DNA from 3 places in the Gordonia sp. 852002-50816_SCH5313054-c genome. Region 1 is predicted to be linked to each of the others. Evidence: riboswitches for the same ligand, from Rfam matches in the RefSeq annotation. Region 1 holds a riboswitch; each other region holds the start of a gene.
What was found. Region 1 has a riboswitch for S-adenosylmethionine ahead of A5788_RS21205 (aminotransferase class V-fold PLP-dependent enzyme). Riboswitches for the same ligand answer to the same signal wherever they lie in the genome.
Positions count from the first base shown of each region.

Region 2: linked by a shared signal. The riboswitch ahead of A5788_RS02615 (amino acid ABC transporter permease) and the one ahead of A5788_RS21205 (aminotransferase class V-fold PLP-dependent enzyme) in region 1 are both predicted to bind S-adenosylmethionine.
Region 3: linked by a shared signal. The riboswitch ahead of A5788_RS13770 (bifunctional o-acetylhomoserine/o-acetylserine sulfhydrylase) and the one ahead of A5788_RS21205 (aminotransferase class V-fold PLP-dependent enzyme) in region 1 are both predicted to bind S-adenosylmethionine.

Region 1 is NZ_LZTE01000079.1:63,305-66,576, forward strand. It holds gene A5788_RS21195 (aspartate aminotransferase family protein) at 1-2, shown strand, start outside; gene A5788_RS21200 (isochorismate synthase) at 67-1,167, opposite strand; SAM riboswitch class IV at 1,334-1,447, shown strand; gene A5788_RS21205 (aminotransferase class V-fold PLP-dependent enzyme) at 1,464-2,792, shown strand; gene A5788_RS21210 (hypothetical protein) at 2,789-3,272, shown strand, end outside.
Region 2 is NZ_LZTE01000024.1:3,521-6,792, reverse strand. It holds gene A5788_RS02625 (gamma-glutamyltransferase family protein) at 1-1,056, shown strand, start outside; gene A5788_RS02620 (hypothetical protein) at 1,076-1,537, opposite strand; SAM riboswitch class IV at 1,698-1,815, shown strand; gene A5788_RS02615 (amino acid ABC transporter permease) at 1,838-2,836, shown strand; gene A5788_RS02610 (amino acid ABC transporter ATP-binding protein) at 2,917-3,272, shown strand, end outside.
Region 3 is NZ_LZTE01000057.1:82,594-85,865, reverse strand. It holds gene A5788_RS13770 (bifunctional o-acetylhomoserine/o-acetylserine sulfhydrylase) at 1-1,175, opposite strand, end outside; SAM riboswitch class IV at 1,238-1,385, opposite strand; gene A5788_RS13765 (cutinase family protein) at 1,697-3,272, shown strand, end outside.

The DNA.
Region 1 (3,272 bases):
GAGTGCGGGTGGTTCGGCGCGGGGGTGTGGGCTCCACGACGCGGGCACGCACCCACTACCCCGACGTCAACCGAGCTCGACGACGCCGAGCGCGCGCAGGACGGTCGCGAGCTTCGCCGACGTCTCGTCGAGCTCTGCCTGCGGCTCCGACCCGGCGACGATGCCGCCGCCTGCCCAGGTGTGGACGTGACGACGATCGTCGGACAGTTCGAGCGAACGGATCGTCACCATCCACTCGCCGTCGCCCGCGGAGCCCGACCATCCGACGGCGCCCGCGTAGAATCCACGACGCTCCTCGTGATTCGAGATGAACTGTGCTGCAACATCTCCCGGTGTTCCGCACACCGCAGGGTTCGGGCTCAGCAGCAGTGCGAGGTCGAGTGCGGTGATCGTCGGATCGCTCAGCACGCCGCGAATCGCTGTCGCGAGGTGCCACATCTCGCCGGTTGAGACCAGCGAAGGCTGATCGGGCACGTCGAGTTCGCGACAGATCGGCTCGAGCGCGTCGCGGAGATGGTCGACGACGAACGCGTGCTCGGCCCGGTCCTTCGTCGAGGCGAGCAGTACCCGGCCGGCAGCATGGTCGACGTCGGGGTCTGCTGAGCGCGCCGCCGATCCCGCGTAGGGGCGGCACGTAACCTCGAGACCTTGCTTGCGCAGCAACACTTCTGGGCTAGCTCCGATGAGCCATCGAGCGCGCGGGTCGGTGTGCTCGTCGACGCTGAGGTCGACGAGAAACGCAGAGTGCTCGGCGTTTCCGTACGCCAGGGCTTCGAGAAGTCGGTCCGGGTCGACGGGAGGTTCGACATCGAATTCGACGGCGCGCGCGAGCACGACCTTCGACAACGCCCCCGCGTCGATCTCGTCGATGGCACGTGCGACCCGGTCCCGATGCGTCGCGGCGTCGGGAATCAATGTGACGCGCTCGGCGTGAGCAGGCTCCGGCGCTTGCCCCACGATCGCCGAACCGCTGTGCGTGATGGTTTCGGGAACCAGCAGCGCGGCGTCGTCGGCGGCTGTGAACCCGATCGCCCCGGTGACGGCGCCGATGCGCCCGGAACGCAACGCCTCGGCAGCCTCGGTGGCGTCGGTGAATCCCGCGGAAGCGCCACGCGCTCGAACGGTGCCGTGCGGCCTGGACAGGACGAAGACCTCCGAAGCTGGCATGGATTCACGCTACCGGTTGCGTGGAAGCGCAACCGCGCACAGACCGGCGCGGCCGGCGCGCAGAATCGGGCTCGATAACACGCTCGGCGATCGCACCCTCGGCCGCCTTTCGTGCACGCTGAGTGAAAGTTGACAGCTCAGCGTCGCGTCGGTGATCCTTGGAACAGGTCATGAGTGCCAGCGACAAGCCCCGGCTAGCTGGTCGGCAACCCTCCTCCGCGGTGGGGTGCTCCGGGTGACGACCTGGCCGTGCCCAGGGTGGGTACGGCAAGCGTGGATTCCAAGGAGACTATTCGATGACTGCTGTCGTCACCCGTTCGCACACCGAGTTCTCGCAGGCCAAGGCTGTTTCGCCTGCGCAGACCCCAACTATCGCCCCACTCGCCGACGTCGTCGGCGCCGCCGAATGCGCGCCGCTTTCCGACGGTACGACGGTGCGCTACGCCAACTTCGACTACGCGGCCAGCGCCCCCGCACTCAGCGCGGTGGCTGATGCCGTCGCCGACTCGCTGAGCACCTACGCCAGCGTGCACCGCGGCGCGGGACATCTGTCGCAGGTCACGACGCGTCGCTACGAGGAGTGCCGCGAGACCGTTCGACGCTTTGTCCGTGGTCGCGCCGACGACGCCGTCGTGTTCACTCGCAACACCACCGACGCGATCAACCTCGCGGCGCATGTGACGCCTGGCGACGTTGTCGTTCTCGACATCGAGCACCACGCGAACCTGCTTCCATGGGTCGAACGCAAAGACAAGTGGACACGCATCGTCGAAGTTGCGTCGACCATCGATGAGACTCTCGCCGCCGTCGAGCGCGAACTCGCAGCCAAGCCCGCCGCGCTACTTGCGGTGACCGCGGCGTCGAACGTGACCGGCGAGGTCCTCCCGATCTCGCGACTCGCATCGATTGCGCACCGGCACGGCGCCCGAATCCTCGTCGACGCCGCACAACTCGTCGCGCATCGCCCGGTGTCGATCGTCAGCCACGGCATCGACTACCTCGTCTTCTCGGGCCATAAGCTCTACGCGCCGTTCGGCGCGGGTGTGCTGATCGGACGCACCGACTGGCTCGACGCCGCGCAGCCGTATCTGGCGGGCGGCGGTGCAACGGCAGACGTCGACGTCGAGGCCGGTTGCGCGTCGGTGTCGTGGCACACGGGTGCAGCGCGTCACGAAGCGGGATCTCCTAATGTGTTGGGCGCCATCGCGATTGCTGCCGCATGCGACGCGATCACCGATCTCGGACACGAGTGGATCGGCGCGCACGAGGCGTACCTGTGCGCACAACTCGACGCCGGACTCGCCGAGATCGACGGAGTCACCCCCCTTCGTGTCTTCGACGACGGCCTCGAGCGCGTCGGCATCGCAGGCTTCACCGTCGACGGCCATAGCCCGCGCGAGGTGGCGGAGTACCTGAGTTCGGAACACGGCATCGGTGTGCGCGACGGAAAGTTCTGCGCTCACCCGCTTCTCGACCGACTCGGTTATCCCGACGGCGCCGTACGCGCGAGCTTCGGACTCGGCAGCTCGTCCGACGACGTCGACCGCCTGCTCCACGCGCTGCGCTGCCTGAGCGATCGCAGCGCCGACGCCCCCGACATCCACCACCGAAAGGCACACTCGTGACGATCCAATCGAGTTCTCCGACAGACGTTCTCGCCGACCAGCTCCTTGCTGCCGACACCGGCGTCATCACCATCGGCCGCCCGGCGCTGCGGGTTGCGATCGTCGGCGACGCCGGTGCCGCCGAACTGCCGATCGTCGTGCGACGTTCGACGCTGCGCGACGCCCAGCGCACTCGCTCGCTACTGCGGGCCGGCACCCGTGACACCGCGAACTTCTCGGTAGCACTGGCTGTCGAGGTTGCGATCGCACCGCATCCGGGGTCGGCGCGCGCGTCTGTCGCCTCGGTGTCGGCTGCCGGCTCGGCGGTGACGTCCGTGGGGGATCGCGCAGAGACCGTGCGCTACGTCGGCACCCCGCACGGCCTGGCCACACTGATCCGAGACATCTACGCGGCAGAGGTCGCCGACGCCGTGCTCATCGTGCCGATCGACGGCTCGGCCACCGAGCACCGCGTGCGCGCAGAGGTGCTGCCGCAGTTCG
Region 2 (3,272 bases), on a different contig from region 1:
CCGAGTCTCCTTACCGCCGACGACCTCAAGAACTACAAGGCAATGCGCCGCGAACCGGTCTCCACCGAGTACCGCGGGCATCGCATCGTGGCGATGCCAGGACCGTCGTCGGGTGGCATCACTGTCGCCGCGACGATGGGCATCCTCTCCAACTTCGACATTCCGTCGATGGGGCCGACCGGCGTCGACCGCGACGGCGGGCATCCGAATCCCGAAGCGGTGCATCTGATCAACGAGGCCGAACGCCTCGCCTATGCCGACCGTGACAAGTACATCGCCGATCCCGACTTCATCCCGTTGCCGGGCAAGGGTGTAGCGACGATGTTGGATCCGACCTACCTGAAACAGCGTGCGGCACTGATCAAACCGAACACGTCGCTGGGTAAGGCACAGCCCGGAGACCTCGGTGAGGTCCCGCTCGGTTCGTACACCGGCACAGAACACGGAACCAGCCACATCACCGTCGCCGACAAGTACGGCAACGTGGCGTCGATGACGACGACCGTCGAATCGGCGTTCGGCAGCTTCCATATGGTCGACGGCTTCATCCTCAACAATCAGCTCACCGACTTCTCCGCTGAGCCACGCGACGAGTCGGGAGCGCTTCTCGCCAACCGGGTTTCGCCGGGCAAGCGGCCGCGATCATCGATGGCCCCGACCCTCGTTATGCAGCCGGGAGCCAACGGTGCGCCGGACACCCTCAGCGCTGCTCTCGGCTCGCCCGGCGGCTCCGTGATCATCCAGTTCGTCGTGAAAACGCTTGTTGGAATGCTGGATTGGAAGCTGAACCCGCAGCAGGCCGTGTCGATGATCGACTTCGGTACGGCCAACACCCCGACGTCGAATGTCGGCGGCGAGCACCCGCTGGTCAACACTGCGAACGGCGGCGCCGACGATCCGCTCGTCAAGGGATTGCGCGAACGCGGAGAACAGGTGTCGGTCGACGATCAGTCCAGCGGGCTCAGCGCACTACAGCGCTCAGGCAACGGCTGGCTCGGCGGGGCCGATCCTCGCCGCGAGGGCGCCGTGATGGGCGACGACGCGTCGTTGAAGTGAGGTCGACGTCGGCGGGACGCTATTGATTCTCAACCGTCCGCGCCAGAATCCCGAGCGTCGCGCGTAGCCCGGCCTCGGGAATGATCGGGAACCGGCCTTTGATGTCCTCGTGGGTCACGCGGCTCCAGTCGTAGTACGACGTGACGAGCGTGCCGTCGTCAGTCGGTTCGAGTCGGTATCCGTAGCGGTGATCGAGGGGCGGTCGGACGGTGCCGATGATCGTCCATTCGACCCACCGGTTCTGCTCGTAGCCCGTGATGATCACCCTCACGTCGTACTTACCCATCGGAAGGTCGTTGAGCGATTCGCGATCCATGTGGACGACAAACTCATCGCCCACCGCGCCGACCGTCGACCCTTCCGCACTTTGCAGCATGCCTGAGCTGTCGATGGCGACGTGACCTTCTGGCGTGGTCAGAAGCTCAAAGATCGCCGACGGCTCGGCCTGGATCAAGCGGGTGATCTCGAATAGCTCGGTCATAAGGCTCTCCTCGTGTCGGCGTTGTGCCCACGATATGTGTTCCACCGCGGGGCACAGGGGCGACGCCTTCGCGAACAATCCGACCGTCCACTTCGCGACCCTAAGAATCGCGCAGATTCATACCCTCGGCGCGGCGTCGACCTGGCACTAACCTGGCGTCGGTTATGAGTGTCAGCGCCCAGCCCTGGCTTGCTGGCCGGCAACCCTCCGTCGTGGTGGGGTGCTCCAGGTGACAACCCGACGGAAGCAGGCGCTCGCCGCTGCCGTAACAACGACATCGAGGATTGAAGACCGATACCTGTGACCGCTGAACTTTCCGCTGCGCAGTCGCGTCCGCTGACCAGCGAACCGCGTGACGCAGAACTGCTTTCGGCCAAGCTGGTCAAGGCGCGCAAGCCCGGCCAGTGGGTGAGTAGCGCCGTGGTTCTCGTGCTTGCGGCAATGCTGGTGCACACGCTGATCACCAATCCGCGGTTCCAGTGGGATGTGGTCGGCGACTACTTCTTCCACGCATCAGTTCTGCGCGGCCTCGGCTTGACTTTGTGGCTGACTGCGTCAGTCATGGTGTGCGGCTTCGCATTGGGGATTCTGCTCGCCGTGATGCGCTTGTCGTCGAATCCCATCTTGTCGACGCTGAGCGCAGGCTACGTCTGGTTGATCCGATCTATTCCGCCGCTTGTCCAGTTGCTCTTCTGGTACGAGCTGGCCTCGCTGTATCCGCAACTGTCACTAGGGATTCCGTTCGGTCCGGAGTTCGTCAAAGCCGATACGGCGCACCTGTTCTCGGGCGTGCTGGCAGCGTTCGTCGCACTGACCCTGGACGTCGCGGCCTTCGCTGCCGAGATCGTGCGCGGGGGCATCCTCTCCGTCGACCGCGGTCAGGCGGAGGCCGCAGAAGCGTTGGGGCTCAGTCGGTATCGCATCTTCCGTCGAATCATCCTGCCGCAGGCCATGCCGGCGATCGTCCCGGCGTCGGGCAATCTGCTCATCGGTCTGCTCAAGGCGACGTCGATCGTCAGTGTGATCGCCGTCCAAGACCTGCTCTACTCCGTACAGCTGATCTACCAGCAGAACTACCTGATCCTGCCTCTGCTGTTGGTCGCGACCATCTGGTACATCATCGTCACCAGTGTGCTCTCGGTAGGGCAGTACTTCGTCGAACGTCACTACTCGCGTGGCAATCGCCGACCGCAACAAGGCTTCTGGACGACGGTCCGTGAGAACTTGCCGCTGTTCGGGCGAGTGCGTACCGACCTTCGCAGGTTTGATCGTCGTAACGAAGGTGCGGTGGGCGCGTGAGCTTTTCGACCACGCGCCGCGGGTACACCACGGCCGGGCATGACAATCACACCTACGACGAGACGCTACCTCTCGTCCGAATCCGAGGACTGCGCAAGAGTTTCGGACTCCACAAAGTCCTCGACGGCATCGACGTCGACGTCCCGCGTGGCACTGTAACCGTGCTGCTCGGACCGTCGGGCTCCGGCAAGTCGACGCTACTGCGCTGTATCAATCACCTCGAGAAGCCCGACAGCGGGTTCGTCGAGGTCGGCGGCGAGATCATCGGATACCGGCCGTCGTCGGGAAAGCTGCACGAACTGTCCCATCGTGAGATCGCGCGTCAGCGCGCCACCATCGGGATGGTCTTCCAGCAGTTCAACCTCTTCGGGCATATGACCGTGCAGCAGAACGTGATCGAAGGACGGTTGGCTGCGGGTATCCCGCGCGGCGAAGC
Region 3 (3,272 bases), on a different contig from region 1:
TGGATCACCAGCGAGCGCACATCACCGATGTTGGCGACGTGGCTGTGCAGCGTGAGCGCCTCGACGAACCGCTTGCCCGCGTCGACGCCGCCTGCGATCTCGAAGCCGATGACCGCACCTTGGCCCTTCGGCGCGAGCTCCTGGCCACGCTTGTACCAGGGCGACGACGAAAGGCCGGCGTAGTAGACCTCTTCGACCTGCGGGTTGTCGTTGAGGTACTCGGCGACGCGCTGCGCGTTGGCGACGTGACGCTCGACCCTCAGGCTCAAGGTCTCGAGACCCTGGGCGAGCAGGAATGCGTTGAACGGCGAGATGGCTGCACCGGTGTCTCGGAGCAACTGCACGCGTGCCTTGAGCGCGTACGCGGGAGCGCCGAGATCGGCGAAGACGGCACCGTGGTAGCTCGGATCGGGCGTGGTGAAACCGGGGAACAGGTCTTTCCCGTCGCGCTGGACACGCCAGTCGAAGGTGCCGCCGTCGATGATCACGCCGCCGATCGCGGTTCCGTGCCCACCGATGTACTTGGTGGCCGAGTGCACGACGATGTCGGCGCCATGCGCGAGCGGGTTGAGCAGGTACGGGGTGGCGACGGTGTTGTCGACGATGAGCGGCACGCCGTTGCGGTGTGCAACCTCCGAGATGCCCTCGATGTCGAGGATCTCGTTGTTCGGGTTGGAGATCGACTCGCCGTAGAACGCGCGGGTGTTGTCGCGTACGGCGGCCTGCCAGGAGTCGAGATCCTCCGGATCCTCGACGAAGGTGACCTCGATGCCGAACTTGGGCAGCGTGTAGTGGAACAGGTTGTACGTTCCGCCGTAGAGCCGAGGACTCGACACGACGTGCCCGCCGTTTTCGACGATGTTGAGGATCGAGTACGTCTCCGCAGCCTGGCCCGAAGCGACGAGCAGCGCCGCGACGCCGCCCTCGAGGGCGGCAAGACGCTGTTCGACGACATCCTGCGTCGGATTCATCAGCCGCGTGTAGATGTTGCCCGGCTCGGCAAGACCGAACAGGTTCGCGGCATGGGTGGTGTCGTTGAAGGTGTACGACGTGGTCTGGTAAATCGGTAGCGCGCGGGCGTTGGTTGCCGCGTCGGCTGACTGGCCCGCGTGGATCTGCTTGGTCTCGAAACTCCAGTTGTCGGCTGGGTTCTGGTCGACGTCGACGTCAGACATTGAATATGCGTCACTTTCTACGGTCGGCAGGGCACGACGACCCTGTTGGGGTCCGACCTTCGGACCCGCGCTTGCCGGGGACCCGAAACCATCTTCGATGGAGATCATCGAGGAGCGGGGTCCCACAACCCGGTCATCACCCGGAGCACCCCACCGCGGTTGGAGGGTTGCCGATCAGCGAGCCGGGGCTTTGCGCTGATACTCATGACCTGGCGTCAAGGATATAACACGGTCGAAATGAAGTGAGAACCCTCCGACGCAGGCTGGTTCTTGGGCTGGACAAGGCGTCGTTGCGGCCGCGGTGCTCGTCGGCGGCGAATGGCCCCGAAGAATGCCTTCTCGTGTAGTCCGAACAGTCGAATTTGACGTTCTTTATCGACGGTTCGCCGCGCGATCGTCGGTTTCTGCCGTGGCGTGGGTCACAAACTTCTACGATCCGATCATTCGCGAGGGGTCGGCAAACTCGGATTCCGACCACGTCGCGATGACACGGCAGAACCGGCCGGATTGGTGGAGAACGCATGGGTGGTCACTTCGGTTTCAGGCGATCGATCAGGGCGGCGAGCACACTCGGACTCGCCGCAGTCGCAGCGGTTCTCCTCGCGATAGGCCAGACTTCCGGCGCGGGTGTCGCGCGAGCCGAGGCCAGCGCCGATTGCGGCAACGGCGCACTCGTCTTCGTCGGCGGTACGTGGGATCCCCAGGCACATCTGCTCGACGGCGTCACGCGTCAGCCGCAGTACGCCGGCTACACCGTCGAGCGCGTCGAGTATCCGGCGTCGATTTGGCCGTTGGGTGCCTTCGGCTTCGACGACAGTCAGTCGCAGGGCGTCGCGGCAACGATGTCGACAGTGGCGAGCTATCAGGCGCAGTGTCAGGGCTATCCGGTCGTGATCGTCGGGTACTCGCAGGGCGCGGGAATCGCCGGCGACGTACTCACCGGCATCGGCACCGGCAATACTTCTGGCCACGAGATCTCACCGACCAAAGTCTCCGGACTGCTCTACTCCGATCCGCGGCAGGCAGGAACTCTCTACGGACAGGGCATCGAACGCGTTCTGATCGGCGTTATCCCCGGACTGACCATGGCGGGCGGACGCGGCGTCGACGACTTCGGCGGAATTCCGGTGACCTCCGTGTGCTTCACGGGCGATCCGATCTGCGACCTGCCCGATCCGCTCCACGATCCGCTCGGTGCCCTCGATGGCTTCGCGGGTTACTGGGTCAAGCATGGTCTGTACCCGCTCTACATGTATTTGGCAGCGACCAACGGGGCCCTGTGGGACGCATGGGGAGTCAAGCCGTTGCACTGCGACAACACCACTGGCCAGGTCAGTACGTGTCAGCTCGTCGTGCCGTCGTCGGCGTGGGTCCTCACCCAGCAGTTCGTCGACAAACTCGGTCTCGGCTGGACCGTGCCCGACCTCGTGAGCAAGCGGTGGAAGTTCCCGGACATCCTCGGCATCACACTGGCCGACTTCCAGCCGCCGATCCGGTGGGCCATGGGTTGGTTCCCGCAGTTGCCCCAACTCGGCTACGGCGGTGTACTCACCGACGTCTACACGTTCCAGGACATGGCACGAGGATTGTTCACATGGAATCCGGTGCTCTGGGGGCAGGGCGTCGACGCGTTGAGGACCAGCGTCAGGAGCATCGCGGCGATGCCGCTGAACTTCGGAAAGTTCTGGGCCTACACACTGACCGGCCGCGATGTCACAGGCATTCCCGGACCCGCGTACCGACCGTCGCTTGTCGCGTTCGAAGAGTGGCTCGCGTCGCTGCGCTCTCCGTCGACGACGACCAGCCACACCGAGTCGCTGATGGCGCTGTCGGCATCGGAGAAGATCGCCGAAGCCTCGGGGACCGTGGTCACGGAGAAGAACGTCGGTGACCACGAAGGGCTCGGCACCACCGGAGCTGGGGTCAGCACCGGGGATGAGGGCGCCACCGGCACTGAGGGTCCCTCTGGCGGAAAAGTCGTCGACGATTCGGCCGGCGTTGGTGGCGACGGCGCAGCTGACGGGACGGGCACCGGAGCCGGGTCGACGCCTCCGACTGTCAGCGACTCGCCGCAACCCCAACCGCACCCGGGCGGGG